3 regions of the Paraburkholderia sp. 22099 genome follow, and region 3 is predicted to be linked to each of the others. Evidence: predicted binding sites of a transcription regulator. Region 3 holds the regulator's gene; each other region holds the start of a gene.

Region 1 (6,409 bases), 140 kb from region 3:
ATTACCGCTGAGGACAGAATCCGGATGTTCCGCCAAAGGCCGGTCACCATCTGGCTCACCGGTCTTTCAGGTGCAGGCAAGTCGACCATCGCGTTCGCGCTCGAACAACAGCTCGTGTCACTCGGGCATGCGTGCTATGTGCTCGACGGCGACAATATCCGTCACGGCTTGGCGCGCGACCTCAGCTTCCAAAAGGAAGATCGGCGCGAAAACATTCGCAGAGTCGCACACGTCGCACAGTTGATGAACGACGCCGGTCTCATTGTCATCACGGCGCTCATTTCTCCCATGCGTGAAGACCGGGCCATGGCGCGCGAGATCATTGGGGCGGGCACATTCATCGAGACCCACCTGTCCGCGCCTGTTGACACGTGCGCTCGCCGTGATCCGAAAGGCCTCTATGCGAAAGCCAGGGCGGGAGAGATTCCTTCGTTTACCGGTGTATCGGCACCCTATGAAGCCCCGGTCGAGCCCGAGTTGCGGATCGATACCGCAACGTTGACGCCGGATCAAAGCGTGGCGAAGATATTCGACTATTTGCGCGAGAACGCTCTCGCCCTGAAGCTCGCCCGCGAAGCGGCCTCGTGATACCGGAAGTGCCCGCGCGCGCGCCGCCCGCTCCCAAGAAAAAACCCGCAAAGCTAAATGCCTTGCGGGTTTTTCGTTGGAAAGCACGCCTCGCGGCGCGCTTTCCCATGCATTCCCAAGCGAGCCTCGTAACGAGGCCCCACGCGGAATTACATGTCCATGCCCATGCCGCCCATGCCGCCCGGCATTCCGCCGCCGCCCATCGGAGCGTCTTCCTTCGGCAGTTCGCACACAGCTGCGTCGGTCGTCAGCAGGAGACCTGCAACCGATGCTGCGTTTTGCAGCGCGGTGCGGGTGACCTTCGTCGGGTCCACGACACCTGCGTCAACCAGGTCGACGTACTCGCCGGTTGCCGCGTTGTAGCCGTAGTTGCCCTTACCGGCAGCAACAGCCGCCACCACGACGCTGGCTTCTTCGCCGCCGTTCGTGACGATCTGGCGCAGCGGCTCTTCCATCGCGCGCAGCACGATCTTGATACCTGCGTCCTGATCGGCGTTGGCGCCCTTCAAACCTGCGATTGCCGTGCGTGCGCGGATCAGCGCGACGCCGCCGCCGGCCACGATGCCTTCTTCCACAGCTGCGCGCGTTGCGTGCAGTGCGTCTTCGACACGCGCCTTCTTTTCCTTCATTTCGACTTCGGTCGCAGCGCCAACCTTGATCACTGCAACGCCGCCTGCCAGCTTGGCAACGCGTTCCTGCAGCTTTTCACGGTCGTAGTCCGACGTAGCTTCTTCGATTTGCGTGCGAACCTGCTTCACGCGTGCTTCGATGTTTGCAGCTTCGCCAGCGCCGTCGATGATCGTGGTGTTTTCCTTGCCCACTTCGATACGCTTTGCTTGACCCAGTTCGGCCAGCGTTGCCTTTTCGAGCGTGAGGCCGGTTTCTTCCGCGATGACTTGGCCGCCAGTCAGGATCGCGATGTCTTCCAGCATGGCCTTACGGCGATCGCCGAAGCCCGGAGCCTTCACGGCAACCGTCTTCAGGATGCCGCGGATGTTGTTCACCACCAGCGTGGCCAGCGCTTCGCCTTCGACGTCTTCAGCGATGATCAGCAGCGGACGGCCTGCCTTTGCGACTTGTTCCAGCACCGGCAGCAGATCGCGGATGTTCGAAACCTTCTTGTCGTGCAACAGCACGAACGGGTTTTCGAGCACGGCAACTTGCTTGTCCGGGTTGTTGATGAAGTAGGGCGACAGGTAGCCACGGTCGAATTGCATACCTTCGACGACGTCCAGTTCGTCTTGCAACGACTTGCCGTCTTCAACGGTGATGACGCCTTCCTTGCCGACCTTGTCCATCGCTTCAGCGATACGGTCGCCGATCGACGAATCGCTGTTCGCCGAGATCGCGCCAACCTGAGCGATTTCCTTGTTCGTCGTGCACGGCTTGCTGATCTTGCGCAGTTCTTCGATCGCGGCGGTCACGGCCTTGTCGATACCGCGCTTCAAGTCCATCGGATTCATGCCCGATGCGACGTACTTCATGCCTTCGCGGACGATCGACTGAGCCAGAACCGTTGCGGTCGTGGTGCCGTCACCGGCGTTGTCGCTGGTCTTGGAAGCGACTTCCTTGACCATTTGCGCGCCCATGTTCTGGAGCTTGTCTTTCAGTTCGATCTCTTTCGCGACCGAAACGCCATCTTTCGTGACCGTCGGGCCGCCGAAGCTGCGCTCGAGGACAACGTTGCGGCCCTTCGGACCCAGCGTGACCTTCACAGCGTTCGCGAGGATGTTCACGCCTTCAACCATCTTGGCACGGGCGGAATCACCGAATACGACGTCTTTAGCTGCCATCTTCTAACTCCTTGAATTCTTGGGATATAACCGGGGAAGTAGCGGCTTGCGCTTACTTCTGCACCACGGCCATGATGTCTTCTTCGCGCATGACGAGCAGTTCGTTGCCGTCGACCTTGACGGTCTGGCCTGCGTACTTGCCGAACAGAACGCGGTCACCCACCTTCACGTCGAGCGCGATGGGTGCGCCCTTGTCGTCACGCTTGCCCGGGCCGACTGCCAGGATTTCGCCTTGATCCGGCTTTTCCGCTGCGGCTTCGGGGATCACGATGCCCGACGCGGTCTTGGTTTCTTGATCCAGACGTTTGACGATCACGCGATCATGCAAAGGACGAAGGTTCATACATACTCCTCTCTTGATTGAGACTGAAGAACGCTGAGAAAACCCGGCTGGCCGAGCCAACCGGCGATGTTGTTAGCACTCTCGTGCAGCGAGTGCTAATTATATGGACGGGTGGTGACAAATTCAAGAAGGGATGCGGCGATTGTCGAGGTCCGCTTGCCTTTGAGCTTTGTTCGCTTCACTTCGAACCTTGCATTGCGGCAAAAATTGGCGTCTCATTCGAGTAATCCTCTTTCGCGACAAGCACTTAGATTGCCGGGCATCGCCAAGTGTCATCGGTTCGGGCGCAGGCTGCCATTTGGAAATCAGCGCGCAGCAATTCGATGCGCGAGCATTCTGGCAGGGAAAACCCTAGGCGACCGGTAGCAAGAAGTATTTGTCAGCCTTTGAAGCAACCGCAGGGCGTGCTGATCATGTGTTTTGCTGCAAGCTCGATATTGGTTTTCTAAGGTCTTTTACCATAGCCTCCAGATCGGCAACCCGGGCGCTGTTGCCCTCGTTCTGAATAGCGGCGTGACGCTGATTCGTCGACCGTTCGACGTAGAAGTGATGCGCAAGAACGTGCGGGGCACCGAACCGTACTTCTATCGCACGCCCGGTCCGTCCGGACGGCGTTCATCCAATCAGCGCAGAGTGGCGTCATGCGGCTCAACACCTACCGCCGTCACCCGCACTGCCTTTGTCGCAGTTGCGTCGTCCAAAGGTGAGATTTTGCATGAGTGGTGGCGCACACAATCTGGCATTCCGCTGACGTGCTTTGCCTTGTCATTGTGTGAGCTTGATCGGCTGACATCCGATCCGGCAAATCGAACTCGTGATCGACTTTCATTGCAGGACGGCCTGACCTGGCTCGCAAATCGCCGCGAATTCGATATCGCATTGCATGACGAATTCAGTCGCGCCATGCGTCGCGTGAATGCTCTTGCACCGATCATGCTGGACGTCGATTGCTTCGAGCAATACTACACATCCAGGGACACGCAGCAGCCGATGACGGTCTGTGCTCATTAGAGATTTGACGGCCCGACGTTCTGAAGAGCTGACCGCACACTATGTGGGAGAGGAGATTGCAGCACTTCTTCCGTATGCCGATGTAGCCCATGCCGTAGTAATCGCGGACGCTATCCGCAACGCTATCCGTAGCCTGAAAATTGAACATTCGGGCAACCGAACTGGCTTCGTCACAATAAGCGCAGGTGTTGACGAGCGAATGCCGATACGAAGCGTGGGCGAGCCCATGGAGCTAATACTCGCTGCCGACAAGGCATTGGATAAGGCAAAGTGCAAAGAACAAAATCGAGCGCTCGGCGCCAACGGTGACTTCCGTCATCGATTACTGCCTTACATCGTCACCGAGCGCATCGAGTGCAGAGCGTTCAATCCATTGCCACGCTGGCTTCATCCATGCCCGACGCCAAGCAGCCGCCGCGCTAGCGCCGCGCCGCCTTCGCGCATCACTGCGTCGTGGTTCCATTGGAAAACCGGTCGCAATAGCGGCGCCAATGCATTCATCCATGCGCGGTTCGTACGGACGCACCAGTCATAGCGGACCACGGTAAGGTTGCGTCCGTCAGTCGAAAAGCTCCAACGGCCGACGCCTTCGACGTCGCCACTGGCTTCCCCTTCCAGCGCTACCAACGGTTCGACGCGCGTCACTCGCATGTCGAACACGAGACGATAAGGCAACCGGCCTTTCCACGTATAGCGTTGTACGGCGCCCACGCCCTGCTCGGAACCGGCCTTTAGCTGGTCCACGCGCTCGACGTTAATCCACCACTCCGGCCAGCGCGCCGAATCCTGAATTGCCGCCCAAACTTCCTGCACTGGCGCATCGATGCGCCAAATGGTGGAAAAGCGGTATTCGACCGTCCGCACTCGACCTCCATTTTTTGATGTTCTTGCAGAGATTTTGTCAGATGCTCATTGCACTTTCCATTAGCCGCGAAACGACACCGCTTTTCAATCCTCATCTCGTCAAGCCTGCTGCGACAGAATGCAGGATAGTTGAAGGCGGGCGAATGTGCATGAGAGCCGATGGCGAGAGCTTCAATCCCGGCACAAGCACGATCCATTAAGATCATCTCTTGCAGCCTTGAGGCGGCCGTGACGGTAGACGACGCATGTGGCGCTTCCTCCGCAGTTGTTGTTGGCAATAGCGGCCAGATCCACCGCCGCTACTTTCGATCTGCTCGCTCAAACGTCAAAAGCGAAGTCTTTGATCACGACGACAGAGTTGAGACAGCAACGGCGAAAGGCGAGGTACAACTACATGATTGGATGTATCTCCGCCCGCGGAGTTGTCAGCAACGCATTCATGTTCGGCCGTCGCCGGCGAATATGCTGTCTGCGATACCCGAAAATCCAACCCAATGGCGATGGCAACTCGGGGCCTGCGCCATCACTGGGCCGATCGTTCAAATGGTGATACAAGACGTTGCTCATGCTTGTCGCGAACTAGGGGAGCTCGGCAATCCAACACGTCTGGAGACCCTGCGCCACAAAAGAAGAGCACCGTTCACCCGTTGCTGCTGAGGTAATGGTTCGCTTGCTGCGATTGGCGCGCAATATTTTTCCAGCGCAAACCATCGACGTTGCGCACAAACAGCAGCGCAATAGTGATTTGAGCATCGCCGTGACGTCGCCGCGTCCGCCGAGACATACATTGCCAAAATCGGCTCGAGACAATGAGCGTAGTCGTGTCACGCCCATGTCGAGACTCGAGCGTCCAACGAACACCGTACCGCGCCTATGCAGAACCGTCCGGGTTTCCCGCCGAGATCGATCAATTCGATTCCGATTATTGATCTGATAAAATAAAACCGATATACTGACGCTTATTTATATTAATAATATAAAACTCCATAGCTTCAAATTATTAGTCCGTCAAGTCCAGACTAACGCGTAAAAAAATAAAAATACTCATTTTCCCGCACAAACAATGTACCGATTTCTTATTTCCGCGAGACGCGGAACATTCGAAGTAAATATCAAGCGACCGGTTTCGATCCGTCCTTATCAGCAATATTTCCAATCTCGTTACAGAAGTGAAACGTTTATAATTCTTCTGCCAAAACCTTCTGCAAGTAATACCTTGAAGCCCAAAGGATCAGCAATATTTACCGATCCCTGTTGGATACCGTCGGATAGACGTCCCGTGCAGCACTGACTAATGGAAGCGGAGCTTCAAACATCCGCGGCCATGCGCGCCGCAGATGCTGCGCTGCCGCAATCCGGCGCGGGCTGGCCCAAGGCTATTTGGTTCGCACCGAGGCGTTATGCATGAAAGCTTGGGGAAAAGAGATCTGTCATCTTTTAGTTATCCTCAATTTTTGAAGTTGAAGCATCGAGTCGAAGAGTCTGTTTTTACATCTACAAGCATGCTAAGAATCTAGCGTAAGTCTTACACGCTGGTCCCTCGCATGCATAAACTTCATGCGTTGGCCTTTGGCCTCGCGTGTGAGGGACGAGTCGTCGACCTAGCTGAGAGGTCGACTGAGTCGTGTCGCAGGTCGAGTGCATACGGGAGAATCTCGCCCGATCGTGTACTCCGGCCTAGTGGTGCAATCCAAAGCTTTAATCATTAATAGCACTTCGCTATATGGATCATATGCAAGCGTCTATTAAGTACTACGAAATATGTACCTGCCGACTACTTTCAAGTCAACAGGTTTAGAACACTGCCCTA
Region 2 (6,409 bases), on a different contig from region 3:
GACACGTTTCATATCGTGGTCGGCGAGTCGGCGCAGCGCTATGCCGCGCAACTGGCGACGCGTCTGTCGCCCACGAGCGGCGGCGCGACGCCTTTGCCGGCTTGATGTCGTGTGATGCAGCGGCCTCTGCGCCGCTTACCGCGCGTCTCTTCTGACAAGACAACGCGACAATAAAAAAGCGGCACCTTCAATTCAAGGTGCCGCTTTTGCGTTTACCCGCTTGCGCTAACCGGCATCGCCGGCAATGGCTCGATCAACGCGCTTTGTGTTTTCCCGCTTCCGCCGGCCGGCGCGATTCCAGCCACATGACGTTGATGATGCCGAACGCCAACGCCACGCCAATGCCGAGAATCCAACTGAAGTACCACATCGCAAACTCCTGTTAATCGTATTGCCGGTCAATACATCGAATGATGATTTTCTTCGAGCGCCGCCGCGGTTACCTTGCCTCGCATCACGCGATAGACCCAGCTCGTGTAGATCAGGATGAGCGGCAGGAAAACCACCACCGCCACCAGCATGATCTGCAGCGTCATGCGGCTCGAGGTCGAATCCCACACGGTGAGGCTGCTGCGGCCGTCGAGCGACGAGGGCATGATGAACGGGAACATCGAGAAGCCCGCCGTCAGAATCACGCCGATGATCGTCGACGAGGTCGCCAGGAACGCGCTCTTTTCGAAGCGCGAGCGCGCGAGCAACGCGGCGAGCACGCCGCCGCCGAGACCCGCTATCGGCGCGGCCGTCATCCACGGATAGGTTGCGTAATTGGTGAGCCACAGACCCGGCGCGCCGATCACGCTCTTCATCAGCGGATTGGCGACCGCATCGAGCGGCGCGGCGTCGACGATCTGATAGCCGCCGATCACCACCGCGATCAGCGCGCCCGCGATCAGGAACAGCACCACGCCGGCCAGCGACGCGATGCGCAGTGCGAGCGAAGCGCGTTCGGCGACGATGCCGTCCGATTTCATCTTCACGAAGGCTGCGCCGTGCGCGGCCAGCATCGACACGCTCACGAGCCCGCACAACACCGCGAACGGGTTGAGCAAGGCGAAGAAGCCGCCGTGATAGGTGACGCGCAGGTCGGTGTCGAACGAAAACGGCACGCCTTGCAGCAGGTTGCCGAACGCGACGCCGAACACCAGCGCCGGCACGAAGCCGCCGACGAACAGCGCCCAGTCCCACGCGTTGCGCCAGCGCGGGTCCTCGCGTTTGCTGCGGTAGTCGAAGCCGACCGGCCGGAAGAACAGCGCGAACAGCACCAGCAGCATCGCGAAGTAGAAGCCGGAGAACGACGCCGCGTACACCAGCGGCCACGCGGCGAACATCGCGCCGCCTGCCGTGATGAGCCATACCTGATTGCCTTCCCACGTCGCGCCGACCGTGTTCACGACGATGCGCCGCTCGGCATCGGTCTTGCCGATGAACGGCAGCAGAATCGCGGCGCCCATGTCGAAGCCGTCGGTGAGCGCGAAGCCGATCAGCAGGACGCCGATCAGCACCCACCAGATCAGTTTGAGGGTTGCGTAATCCATGATGAGGTTTCCCTTGAAGCAGAGTGGCGGCGAATCATGCGGCCGTGTTGGTCGGCAGCGGCTGATTCACCGGCTGATGCCGCGGCTGTTGCAGTTCGTGGTGATAGCGCCCGGTGTGCAGCGACGACGGTCCGAGCCGCGCGTACTTGAACATCAGCATGATTTCGATGATGAACAGCACGGTGTAGAACACCACGAAGCCGGCGATGCTCAGATACAGGTCGCCCGGCGTCAGGCTCGAGGCGGACAGGTGGGTCGGCAGAATGCCGGCGATGGTCCACGGTTGACGGCCCACTTCGGCGACGATCCAGCCGAATTCAGCCGCGAGCCACGGCAGCGGAATCGCCCAGACGGCCCAGCGCAGGAACCAGCGGCGCTTTTGCAGCAGCAGCGAGCGCTGCGCGCAGAACCAGAACGCCAGCACGAAAGTGGCGAGGAACAGGATGCCGAGGCCGACCATCAAGCGGAACGAGAAGAACACGGGCGCGACGGGCGGGATCGTCTTTTTTGCGGCCTGGGCGATCTGCTCCGGCGTGGCGTCGGTCACGTTCGCGGTGAACTGCTTGAGCATCAGACCGTAGCCGAGGTCTTTCTTGTGCGCGTCGAACTCGGCCTTGGCTTCGTCGGTGGCGTCGCCCAGCTTGAGCTTCTGCAGCGCGGCGTAGGCGAGCATGCCGTTCTTGATGCGCACTTCGTTCTGCGCCATCAGGTCTTTCAGACCGACCACCGGTTCGTCGATGGAGCGCGTGGCGATGAGGCCGAGCGCGTACGGAATCCGGATGGCGTAGTCGGTGCGCTCTTCCTTCTGGTTCGGAAGACCGATGAGCGTGAACGGCGCCGGCGCGGGCGCGGTTTCCCATTCGGACTCGATCGCGGCCAGCTTCACCTGCTGGACTTCGCCGGTACGGTAGCCGGATTCGTCGCCGAGCACGATCACGCACAACGTCGACGCAAGGCCGAAACCGGCGGCGATGGCGAACGAACGCAGCGCGAATTCGGTGTCGCGGCGCTTGAGCAGATACCACGACGACACGCCCAGCACGAACATCGACGCCGTCACGTAACCGGCCGAGACCGTGTGCACGAACTTCACTTGCGCGACCGGATTGAACAGCACGGAGAAGATGCTGTCGAGTTCCATGCGCATGGTCTGGTAATTGAAGGTGGCGCCGACCGGATTGTTCATCCAGCCGTTGGCCACCAGAATCCAGAGGGCCGACAGGTTCGAGCCGAGCGCGACGAGGAACGTGACGGTGACGTGCTGCACTTTCGAAAGCCGCGTCCAGCCGAAGAAAAACAGGCCGACGAAGGTCGACTCCAGGAAGAACGCCATCAGACCTTCAACCGCCAGCGGCACGCCGAAGATGTCGCCGACATAGTGCGAGTAGTACGACCAATTGGTGCCGAACTGGAATTCCAGCGTGAGACCGGTCGTGACGCCCATCGCGAAGTTGATGCCGAACAGCTTGCCCCAGAACTGGGTCATGTCCTTGTAGATCTGCTTGCCGGTCATCACATAGACCGATTCCATGATGACGAGCAGCCACGACAGGCCCAGCGTGAGCGGCACGAACAGAAAGTGATAAAGCGCCGTGATGGCGAACTGGAGGCGCGACAGTTCTACGACTTCGCTAACGGGCATGTTGATCACCTTGGGACGGATGCGGGGCAGGCGTTGACAGCAGCGCCTGCGAAACCTGCTCAGGCGGCAGCCACATGTGCTCCGCCTGGGGATGATTGAAGAACGTGTACTTGAGCACCATCAACAGCGTGAATTTGATGGCGAGGACGATGGCGATATCCCGCGCCAGCGTCGGACCGCGCACCCACCCGGCGAGCCGTTGACGCAGGCTCGGGCGAGGGCGGTTATTGCGATTGAGGGCTAGGGTCATGGGCGGTCGATGGCGACTTCACGCCGGTTGGTCCGGCTGGATCCAGATCGCGCGAGCGATCCGGCGAGTGCATCCCGATTTTAGGAGCGGGACCTTGCGCGCGTGGGTTCCGCGCTGCGGCATCGGGTCGCTGGCGCCACACGGTTGATGCAGTATTGCCAGGGGGGTTGAGGTAGGTCAAGGAACGCCGGCCGGCCGTGGCCCTGAGTCAATGCGCGCACGGCGAAGGAGGCGGGGCTTCGACGCTTCGACGCCTGGACGGAAAAAAGCCCCGCCGTCTTGCGAGGGCGGGGCTTTGCGGCCGGCTGGTCAGCGTGCGTCGCGCGAACCGGTTTGCTGAGTTTTTCAGACCTTACGCATACTCGGTCAGTGCGCCGCGCATCTTCTTCATTGCGCTTGCTTCGATCTGGCGAATCCGTTCGGCCGATACGCCGAATTCGTCGGCCAGTTCGTGCAGCGTCGAGCCGCCCGAGCCGTCGTCCTCCACCTTCAGCCAGCGTGCCTCGATGATGCGGCGGCTGCGGGCGTCCAGTGCATCCAGCGCGCTCGCGATACCGTCGGTTTGCAGCTTGTCGCGCTGACGCGAAGCCAGCACGGCGGTCGGCTCGTTATGCGAGTCGGCGAGGTAGGCGATCGGCGCGTACGACTCTTCGCCGTCTTCGACCTGGCCTTCCAGCGCGATGTCGCCGCCCGAGAGGCGTGTTTCCATCTCGGCCACTTCCTCGCGCTTCACGTTCAGCTCCTTGGCGAGACCTTCGATCTCGTCGGGCGTGAACGCGCCCAAGCCCTGCTTGTGGCTGCGCAGATTGAAGAACAGCTTGCGCTGCGCCTTGGTGGTGGCGACCTTCACCATGCGCCAGTTGCGCAGGATGTATTCGTGGATTTCGGCCTTGATCCAGTGCATCGCGTATGACACGAGGCGCACGTTCTGCTCGGGATCGAAGCGCTTCACGGCCTTCATCAGGCCGATGTTGCCTTCCTGGATCAGGTCGGCATGCGGCAGGCCATAACCGAGATAGTTGCGCGCGATCGACACGACCAGCCGCAGATGCGACAGGACGAGACGACGGGCGGACTCGAGATTGCCCTGCTCGCGAAATTCGGTGGCGAACTGGCGTTCTTCCGCGGGCGTCAGCATCGGAATGCGATTGACGGCCTGGATGTAAGCGTCGATGTTGCCCAGTTGACCGGGCAGCAGCGAGGAATGCGAGAGCGCCAGTGCACCTGCCGAAGCGGCCTTAGCCGACGACGGGCTCAGAGTACTCGGAAGGGTCATTGCATGGCTCACGTAAAAAACTCCTTTGGAATCAGGTAACAGCGTATTCAGGTGACGACTCCAGCGTTGGATGTTAGCACTCTGATTTCCTGAGTGCTAATACTTAGAAGCGGTAGGGGCATCCAAGTTCCGTCATTTTCTATTGAAGTTCACTTCCTGATAGCCATCATACGCCGCTTCCGTTTGCCCTGTGTGGGCCGTAGAACTTACCGGGCTATGCTATTCCGCGGTCATAAATGAACGATATTTGCCGTTTTAGAAGTGACTAATTGCGAAAAATAAGATTTCTTCATACGATCCGCCTGATCGTGATTGAATTTAGAATAGGCAAATCTGTTACAGATTGTTCAACGTTCGGCGAGCTCGGGTGTTAGATGAACAACAAAAAGAAGGCTTGGCGTGTTCTGGCGCTGAAAAGCGCGTCGGCAGCGGCGCTGTTGGGTGTATCCGGACTGGCCGCGGCCGATCAGTTCGGTTTGCAGGTCGCCGGCGGCGTGGGCGATCACCATGTGAAAAAGCTCGACCTCGGCGTGGTCTGGGATCCAAACCTCACCTGGTGGCAAATCGGTGACTGGCATTTCACGCTGATCGGCGAGGCGCACATGGCCTGGTGGCATACCAACGAAGGCAACGTGCACGACAACATCGGCGAGATCGGCGTGACGCCGATGATTCGCTTCATCAAGGCATCCGGGTCGATCCGTCCTTTCATCGAAGTGGGCGCCGGCGTGCGGCTCCTGTCGAGTCCGCGAATTTCCTCCGACTTCACGCTCGGCTCGGCGTTCCAGTTCGCCGACGTCGCGGGCGTGGGCGTGCAGTTCGGCCATCGTCAGCAGTATCAGGCGGGCTACCGCTTCCAGCATATTTCCAACGGCGGTATCAAAGAGCCGAATCCTGGTATAAATTTCAGCCAGCTATATTTGCAATATAACTTCTGACGACCGTGGCCATGTTCGGCTCACCGGTGCGAGGGCTGAGCAATGGCGGCAAAGATAATCGAAGCGATTCGCGGGCTCGAGCGAGAGCGCTTTCGTGCGATGGTCGACGGCGACGGGCAATCGCTCGACACACTGCTCGCGGACAACGTGAGCTATGTCCATACCAACGGCAAACGCGAGACGAAGCGGCAGTTCATCGACGGGATTACCGGCGGCCGCCGCCGTTATCGGCAGATCGAGGTGCAGTCGCAAGACGTGTTGCCGGTGGGACGCGAGACCTGCGTCGTCACGGGGCGCGCGCTGATCGAGATGGAGGCGAATAACGGCGCGCTGCTGTTCCCCATCGCATACACCGCGATTCATACGCACGAAGCCGGGCAATGGCGGCTGATTGCGTGGCAAGCCACCCGTTGCGCGATCGAGTGAGCCTGCCGGTTGGCGCTTGAGCGGCGTCGAGCCGTCATGCGCCGGTCGTCCACGCCGCGGTCAGATTGCCCTATCACTCGCATGGCGATGCGGCGACAGCCCGATGCTGTCGCGTCAGGCGAGATTGCGGTCCATCCCTTGCAGCAAGCGCAATCACCACGCTCGCGCAGCGTCCTTCACACCTGCGTCTTCGCGACGTCCACGATCAGTTCGACCTGTCGTTCGATCGCGCTCGGCACGGGCGCCTCGCCGCGCAGCACGGCGCCGATCCATGCCGCCGTGGTGGGTGCGTCGCGCGCTTCGGGCAACGCCACTTCCGGCGCGTCCGGCGACGAGCGCTCA
Region 3 (6,409 bases):
TGCGACGCATTCAGGCAGGCGATCCGGTGAAACTCCTTGCCGCCCGCATGCAGGAACTCGTCGCGCACTTCCATGCCGATTTCCTCGATGGTTTCCAGGCAATCGGCGGTGAAGCCTGGACAGAACACATCAGCACGCCGCACGCCCGCCGCGCCCAATTCCTTCAGCGTGGGCGCAGTGTACGGCTGCAGCCATTCGGCCTTGCCGAAGCGCGACTGGAAAGTAATGCGGCATTCCACCGGCGTCAGTTCGAGCGCCTGCATCAACAAGGCGCCGGTCTGCTGGCATTGCTCGTGGTACGGATCGCCGAGATCGAGCGTGCGCTTGGGCACGCCGTGAAAACTCAGCACCAGCTTGTCGCCCGCCGCGAAGTCAGGCCGGCCATGCTGATGCCAGTATTGACGCACCTGCGCGGCGAGGGCGGCAATATAGGCCGGATGGTCGGCGTAATGCCGCACCGTGCGGATTTCCGGCTGGTTGCGCATGCGCTTGAGAGCCGAAAAAGCATCGTCGAACGCGGTGGCCGTGGTGGACGACGAGTATTGCGGATACATGGGCATGAGCAGCACGCGCTCGGCGCCCGCCAGCTTCAACTGGTTCAGCATGGCCGGAATGCCGGGCGTGCCGTAACGCATCGCGTAGTCGACCAGCACCGTGTAATCGTTCAATTGCAACAGATGGCGCAACGCCTCCACCTGCTTCTCCGTATGCACGCGCAACGGCGAGCCCTCGGGCATCCAGACCGCCGCGTATTTCTTCGCCGACGCCCGGCCGCGCAACGGCAAGATCAGCAGACGCAGAATCACCTGCCAGAGCAAGGCGGGAATCTCGACCACGCGGGGATCGGACAGGAACTGCGCCAGATAGCGGCGGACCGCGCGCGGCGTCGGCGCGTCCGGCGTGCCGAGATTGATCAGCAGCACGGCGACACGATGTGACGTGGCGTTCTGTGAAGGCCGCTCGAGGTCGAAGCGCATAGGCAGGAGGGGTAACCGCTTTGGGCGGAAAGTCGGTTCAGGTGGGATTCATTATAGCGGCGCGGTTCCCGGCGAGGTCCGCCGGAGACCCCTGGCCATTCGGCCAATTGGCAAGCCGGGCGCCGTCGCGCATCATGTGCGGCACGAACCTCCGCGGCCGCGATGGGCGGCCGTGTTACTGCTGGCTGAGGGTGAGGGAAAGCAGACGCGCCGTGATATCCACGATCGGGATCACGCGGTTGTAGGCCATGCGGGTCGGCCCGATGACGCCGAGCGTGCCGACGATCTTGCCGTTCACCTCGTAGGGCGCGGTGACGACGCTCATTTCCTCGATCGGCACCAGGTTCGACTCGCCGCCGATGAAAATCTGCACACCCGCCGCATGGCTCGACACGTCGAGCAATTGAAGGAGACTCGTCTTTTGGTCGAACACATCGAACAGCTTGCGCAAGCGCGCCATGTCCGAGGACAGATCGGCTACTTCCAGCAGGTTGCGCTCGCCGGAAATCAGCACGGTCTCGCCGGTGTCGGCTTCGTCCGTGCTGGCGGTGACGGCGGCGTGCATCAGCGTGGTCATGTCGCCGCGCAGTTCGTCGATTTCCTCACGCAGGCGGCGGCGCACCTCGTCGAACGACAGGCCAGCGAAGTGCGCGTTGATGTAATTCGAGGCTTCAACCAGTTGCGACGGCGAGAAGTCGCGCTGGGTGGCCATGATGCGGTTCTGCACGTCGCCTTCCGGCGTCACGATGATGAGCAGGATGCGCTTGTCGGACAGGCGCATGAATTCGATCTGCTTGAACACATGGCTGCGCCGCGGTGTGAGCACCACGCCGGCGAACTGCGACAGATTGGAGAGCACGCTCGCCGCCGCGGCGACGATTTTCTGCGGTTCGCCCGCCTGCAGCGTAGTCTTGACGGTACGCATCACGGCTTCTTCGTCCGCGGCGGATTCCACCGTCAGCATCGTATCCACGAAGAGCCGGTAGCCGCGCGGAGTAGGAATGCGGCCCGCCGACGTATGCGGACTGATCACGAGCCCCAGGTCCTCGAGATCGGACATCACGTTGCGGATCGTGGCCGGACTCAGTTCGAGGCCGGAATAGCGTGACAACGTGCGCGAGCCGACCGGCTGACCTTCGGCGATGTAGCGCTCGATCAGCGTTTTGAGGAGGGTTTGTGCGCGAGGATCTAGCATGACGGAAAATTTTAGCTCAATGACAGCGCTACCGCGAGCGCTAACGGCGCCCGCCCCTAACGGCCGCGCCGCAAGCCGGCGGGACGGCGTTTCGCATTCGCTGCGGCGCGCGTGCCAGCCCGCGGTTCGGCGCTTCGTCCAGCGTTCTTGCGCCCGCGCGATCCAGTGGCGGCGCGAAGTCCATCGCTCGGTACAGCGCCTCGCCGGCCGCCAGTCCGACGAATCCGACGGCAGCGCGCCGCCGCACTTTACCCGGCGCGCATGTCATCAAGGCTTCACCATTCTAACGACAATCGCGCGATACGCTGACAGCCCGCTCCAGCCGGCCCGCCACCGGGTCTGTCTGCGGTTCTTTTCAGGCCCCACCTATGGTGTAATGCCGGCATGCAAGTAACCAGCCAGTTCAAGACCGTTGCGCTCGTCGGGCGCAACAACACGCCGGGCATCGGCGAGCCGCTGACCGAGCTCGCCGCGTGCATCGCGAAGCGCGGCTTCGACGTCGTGTTCGAAGCCGAGACGGCCGCTGAAATCGGCATCACCGACTACCCGGCGTTGCGTCCCGCCGAGATCGGCGCGCGCGCCGACGTCGCCGTGGTGCTGGGCGGCGACGGCACCATGCTCGGCATCGGCCGTCAGCTCGCGCCTTACCGCACGCCGTTGATCGGCATCAACCACGGGCGGCTCGGCTTCATTACCGACATTCCGATCTCCGACATGCGCGAGACCGTGCCGCAAATGCTGTGCGGCAACTTCGAGCGCGAGGAACGCATGCTGCTCGAAGCGCGCATCATGCGCGGCGGCAACCCGATCTATCACGCGCTGGCCTTCAACGACGTGGTGGTGAACCGCAGCGGCTTCTCGGGCATGGCGGAACTGCATGTCTCGGTGGACGGGCGCTTCATGTACAACCAGCGTTCCGACGGCCTGATCGTCGCCACGCCGACCGGCTCGACCGCTTACGCGCTTTCTTCACAAGGGCCGATCCTGCATCCGCAGTTGCAGGGCATCGTGCTGGTGCCGATCGCGCCGCACGCGCTGTCGAACCGGCCGATCGTGCTGCCGGACGATTCAAAGGTGAGCATTCAGATCGTCTCGGGCCGCGAAGTGAACGTCAATTTCGACATGCAGTCGTTCACCTCGCTCGAACTGAGCGACACGATCGAAGTGCGCCGCTCGCGCCATACCGTGCCGATTCTGCATCCGGTCGGCTACAGCCATTACGCGACGCTGCGAAAGAAGCTGCACTGGAACGAATACCCGTCACACGAAGAAGACGACAAACCCTGAGCGGCCGGCAATCACTGGAACGCGAACGCCGCCGCTGCCGAACCCTGAATCTCACGCTCACCAGACGACCTCCATGCTTCGCCATCTCTCGATACGCGACTTCGTCATCGTCGCCGCGCTCGATCTCGAATTCGACAGCGGCTTTACCGTTTTCTCCGGCGAAACCGGCGCCGGCAAGTCGATCCTGATCGACGCGCTGGCGCTCGCGCTTGGCGCGCGCGCCGATGCGAGCGTGGTGCGCACCGGCGAGAGCCGCGCCGACATCACCGCCGAGTTCGAGACGCATGCGCAAGTCGAGCAGTGGCTCGACGAGCAGGCGCTCGGGGCCACCGCCGACGACGGCCAACACGGCGGCACGGTGATGCTGCGGCGCGTGGTGGACGCGAATGGCCGCTCGCGGGCGTTCATCAACGGCACGGCGGCGACGCTGGCGCAACTGCGCGAAGTCGGCGAAATGCTGGTGGATATCCACGGTCAGCACGCGCATCAATTGCTGATGCGGCCGGACGCGCAACGCGAACTGTTCGACACGCACGCGGGTTTGACCGAGACCGCCGCGTCGGTAACGCGGGCGTGGCGCACGTGGCGCGAAAAGGTTCAGGCAGTCGAGCACGCGCAAACGCGCGACCGCGAGTTGCAACTGGAGCGCGAGCGCCTTGCATGGCAGCTCGCCGAACTGGACAAGCTCGCACCCCAGCCGGGCGAATGGGAGGAGGTCAACAGCGAGCATCGGCGGCTGTCGCATTCGGCCAATCTGATCGACGGCGTGCAAGGCGCGCTCGCCGCGCTGTCCGAATCGGACGAGGCGATGATCACGCACCTTGCGTCGATCATCTCGAAGATGCGCGACCTGGCCGAGATCGATCCGGCGCTGAACGACGTGCTGGCCGCGCTCGAGCCGGCCGAGATCCAGTTGCAGGAAGCGGCGTATTCGCTCAGTCATTACGCGCAAAAGCTCGAACTCGACCCGGACCGTCTCGCGCAAGTCGAAAAGCGTCTGGACGCATTGCATTCGGCCGCGCGCAAATTCCGCTTGCAGCCCGAAACGCTGCCCGAGGAACACGAAGCGCGCCGCGCGCAACTGGCCGCGCTCGACGCCGCCGCCGATCTCGATAGCCTGCACGCCGCCGAAGCCCAGGCCCGCGAAGCCTTCCTGGCCGAGGCGAAAAAACTGTCGAAAGCGCGCGCCAAAGCCGGCAAGGCGCTCGGCGCGGCGGTCACCACCGGCATGCAGGAACTGTCGATGAAAGGCGGCAGCTTCGAGGTGGCGCTGGTGCCGCTACCCGAAGGCGGCGCACATGGACTCGAGCAGGTGGAGTTCCGCGTCGCCGGTCATGCCGGCGTGCCGCTGCGGCCGCTCGCGAAGGTTGCCTCAGGCGGCGAACTGGCGCGCATCAGCCTCGCGCTGGCGGTGATCGCGAGCGCCGCCAGCCCGACGCCCACGCTGATCTTCGACGAAGTGGATACCGGAATCGGCGGCGGCGTCGCCGAAGTGGTCGGGCGTTTGCTGCATCAACTCGGGCAAGCGCGCCAGGTGTTGTGCGTGACGCACTTGCCGCAGGTCGCGGCACGCGGCGACCATCATTTCCAGGTGGCGAAGGCGGGCAACGGCAAGGGCGGCACGGTCAGCAGCGTGATCTCGCTCGACAAGGCGAGCCGCGTGGAAGAAGTCGCGCGCATGCTTGGCGGCCTGGAAATCACCGCGACCACCCGCAAGCACGCGAAGGAAATGCTGGCGGCGTAGCGTAATTGTGCGAGGACAGGGGAATCGCAGCGGCGCACCGAACCGCGCCCCCCCAGCCAACGCAGCGCCTTACCCCTCACCCGAACACCCGCTTCCACAGCGCCAGCACCGCCTTCCGTTCGGCGGCAACCAACGCCGGATCGACCCGCGCCTTCTCCATCCCGTCCAGCCGCAGCTTGTGCTGCAACTTGCGGTAAGTGCGATAAGCCGCGCCGACCGTCTCCGCTTCCGCCTCGCTCATCAAGCCAAGGCCCGACACTTCGCGCAGCAGCGCGATGTTGCCGGTGTTGCGGATCAGCGCGGGATCGCTCGCCGCGTGCAACAGCACCCAGTACTGCACGGCGAATTCGATATCGACCATGCCGCCGCGGTCGTGCTTCAGATCGAACAGCGGCGTGGGGTTCGGATGCCCCGCCTCGACGCGCTCACGCATCTCCACGATCTCGTTCGCAAGCGGCGCGGCTTCGCGCTGCGTCGTGAGCACCTGTTCGCGGATCGCCTCGAACTTCGCGCCGATCTCGGCATCGCCCGCGCAGTACCGCGCGCGGCTCAATGCCTGGTGCTCCCAGACCCAGGCGGTATTCGCCGCGTCGCCCTCGCGCAACTGGTAGCGGCGGAACGCGTCCAGATCGGTAACGAGCAGACCCGACTCGCCGTTCGGCCGCAAGCGCAAGTCGACGTCGAATAGCGTGCCGGCGCCGGTCGCGGTCGTGAGCCATGTGATGAGGCGGCGGGTATAGGTGGAATAGACGTCGGCTGCGGCATCGTCGGGATCGTCGTAAAGGAAGATCACGTCGAGGTCGGACGCGTAGCCCAGTTCCTTGCCGCCCAGCTTGCCGTAGGCGATCACCGCGAAGCGCGGCGCCTCGCGGTGGCGTTTGGGCAACTGCTTCCAGACCGCTTCGAGCGTGACGTCGAGCACGGCGTCGGCGAGTTCGGACAGGCGGTCGCTCACATGCTCGACGCTCAGCTTGCCCGCGAGGTCGATCAGCAGGATACGAAACACCTCGGCCTGGTGAGCGTGGCGCAATAGATCCATCTGCTGCTCGACGCCGTCGGCGGCGGCGAGGCGCACGCGCAGCGAGCGCTTGAACTCGGGCCAGTCGAACGGACTGTTGATCGCCTCGTCGTCCAGCAGTTCGTCGAGCAACTGGGGATGCCGGATCAGGTAGCCCGCGGCCCAGCGCGAGGCGCCCAGCACCGACA

What was found. The regulator HrcA, encoded in region 3, represses chaperone genes, less so after heat shock. The targets are predictions, from matches to a motif close to TTAGCACTCNNNNNNNNNGAGTGCTAA.
Region 1: the regulator HrcA is predicted to act here: its motif matches at 2,797-2,823, upstream of ACTJLC_RS04110 (co-chaperone GroES).
Region 2: the regulator HrcA is predicted to act here: its motif matches at 4,777-4,803, upstream of rpoH (RNA polymerase sigma factor RpoH).

The regions. Positions count from the first base shown of each region.
Region 1 covers NZ_JBQEPU010000003.1:12,668-19,076, forward strand. Annotated here, with positions in the region: gene cysC (adenylyl-sulfate kinase) at 1-588, shown strand, start outside; gene groL (chaperonin GroEL) at 738-2,381, opposite strand; gene ACTJLC_RS04110 (co-chaperone GroES) at 2,434-2,724, opposite strand; gene ACTJLC_RS04115 (diguanylate cyclase domain-containing protein) at 3,238-3,735, shown strand; partial or broken gene ACTJLC_RS04120 (diguanylate cyclase) at 3,725-4,015, shown strand; gene ACTJLC_RS04125 (SRPBCC family protein) at 4,123-4,599, opposite strand.
Region 2 covers NZ_JBQEPU010000013.1:6,381-12,789, reverse strand. Annotated here, with positions in the region: gene nagE (N-acetylglucosamine-specific PTS transporter subunit IIBC) at 1-105, shown strand, start outside; gene cydX (cytochrome bd-I oxidase subunit CydX) at 254-370, opposite strand; gene cydB (cytochrome d ubiquinol oxidase subunit II) at 399-1,535, opposite strand; gene ACTJLC_RS14265 (cytochrome ubiquinol oxidase subunit I) at 1,570-3,177, opposite strand; gene cydP (cytochrome oxidase putative small subunit CydP) at 3,167-3,427, opposite strand; gene rpoH (RNA polymerase sigma factor RpoH) at 3,780-4,715, opposite strand; gene ACTJLC_RS14250 (acyloxyacyl hydrolase) at 5,078-5,641, shown strand; gene ACTJLC_RS14245 (nuclear transport factor 2 family protein) at 5,684-6,067, shown strand; gene ybiB (DNA-binding protein YbiB) at 6,244-6,409, opposite strand, start outside.
Region 3 covers NZ_JBQEPU010000003.1:155,050-161,458, forward strand. Annotated here, with positions in the region: gene hemH (ferrochelatase) at 1-977, opposite strand, end outside; gene hrcA (heat-inducible transcriptional repressor HrcA) at 1,153-2,172, opposite strand; gene ACTJLC_RS04720 (NAD kinase) at 2,557-3,459, shown strand; gene recN (DNA repair protein RecN) at 3,533-5,203, shown strand; gene glnE (bifunctional [glutamate--ammonia ligase]-adenylyl-L-tyrosine phosphorylase/[glutamate--ammonia-ligase] adenylyltransferase) at 5,280-6,409, opposite strand, start outside.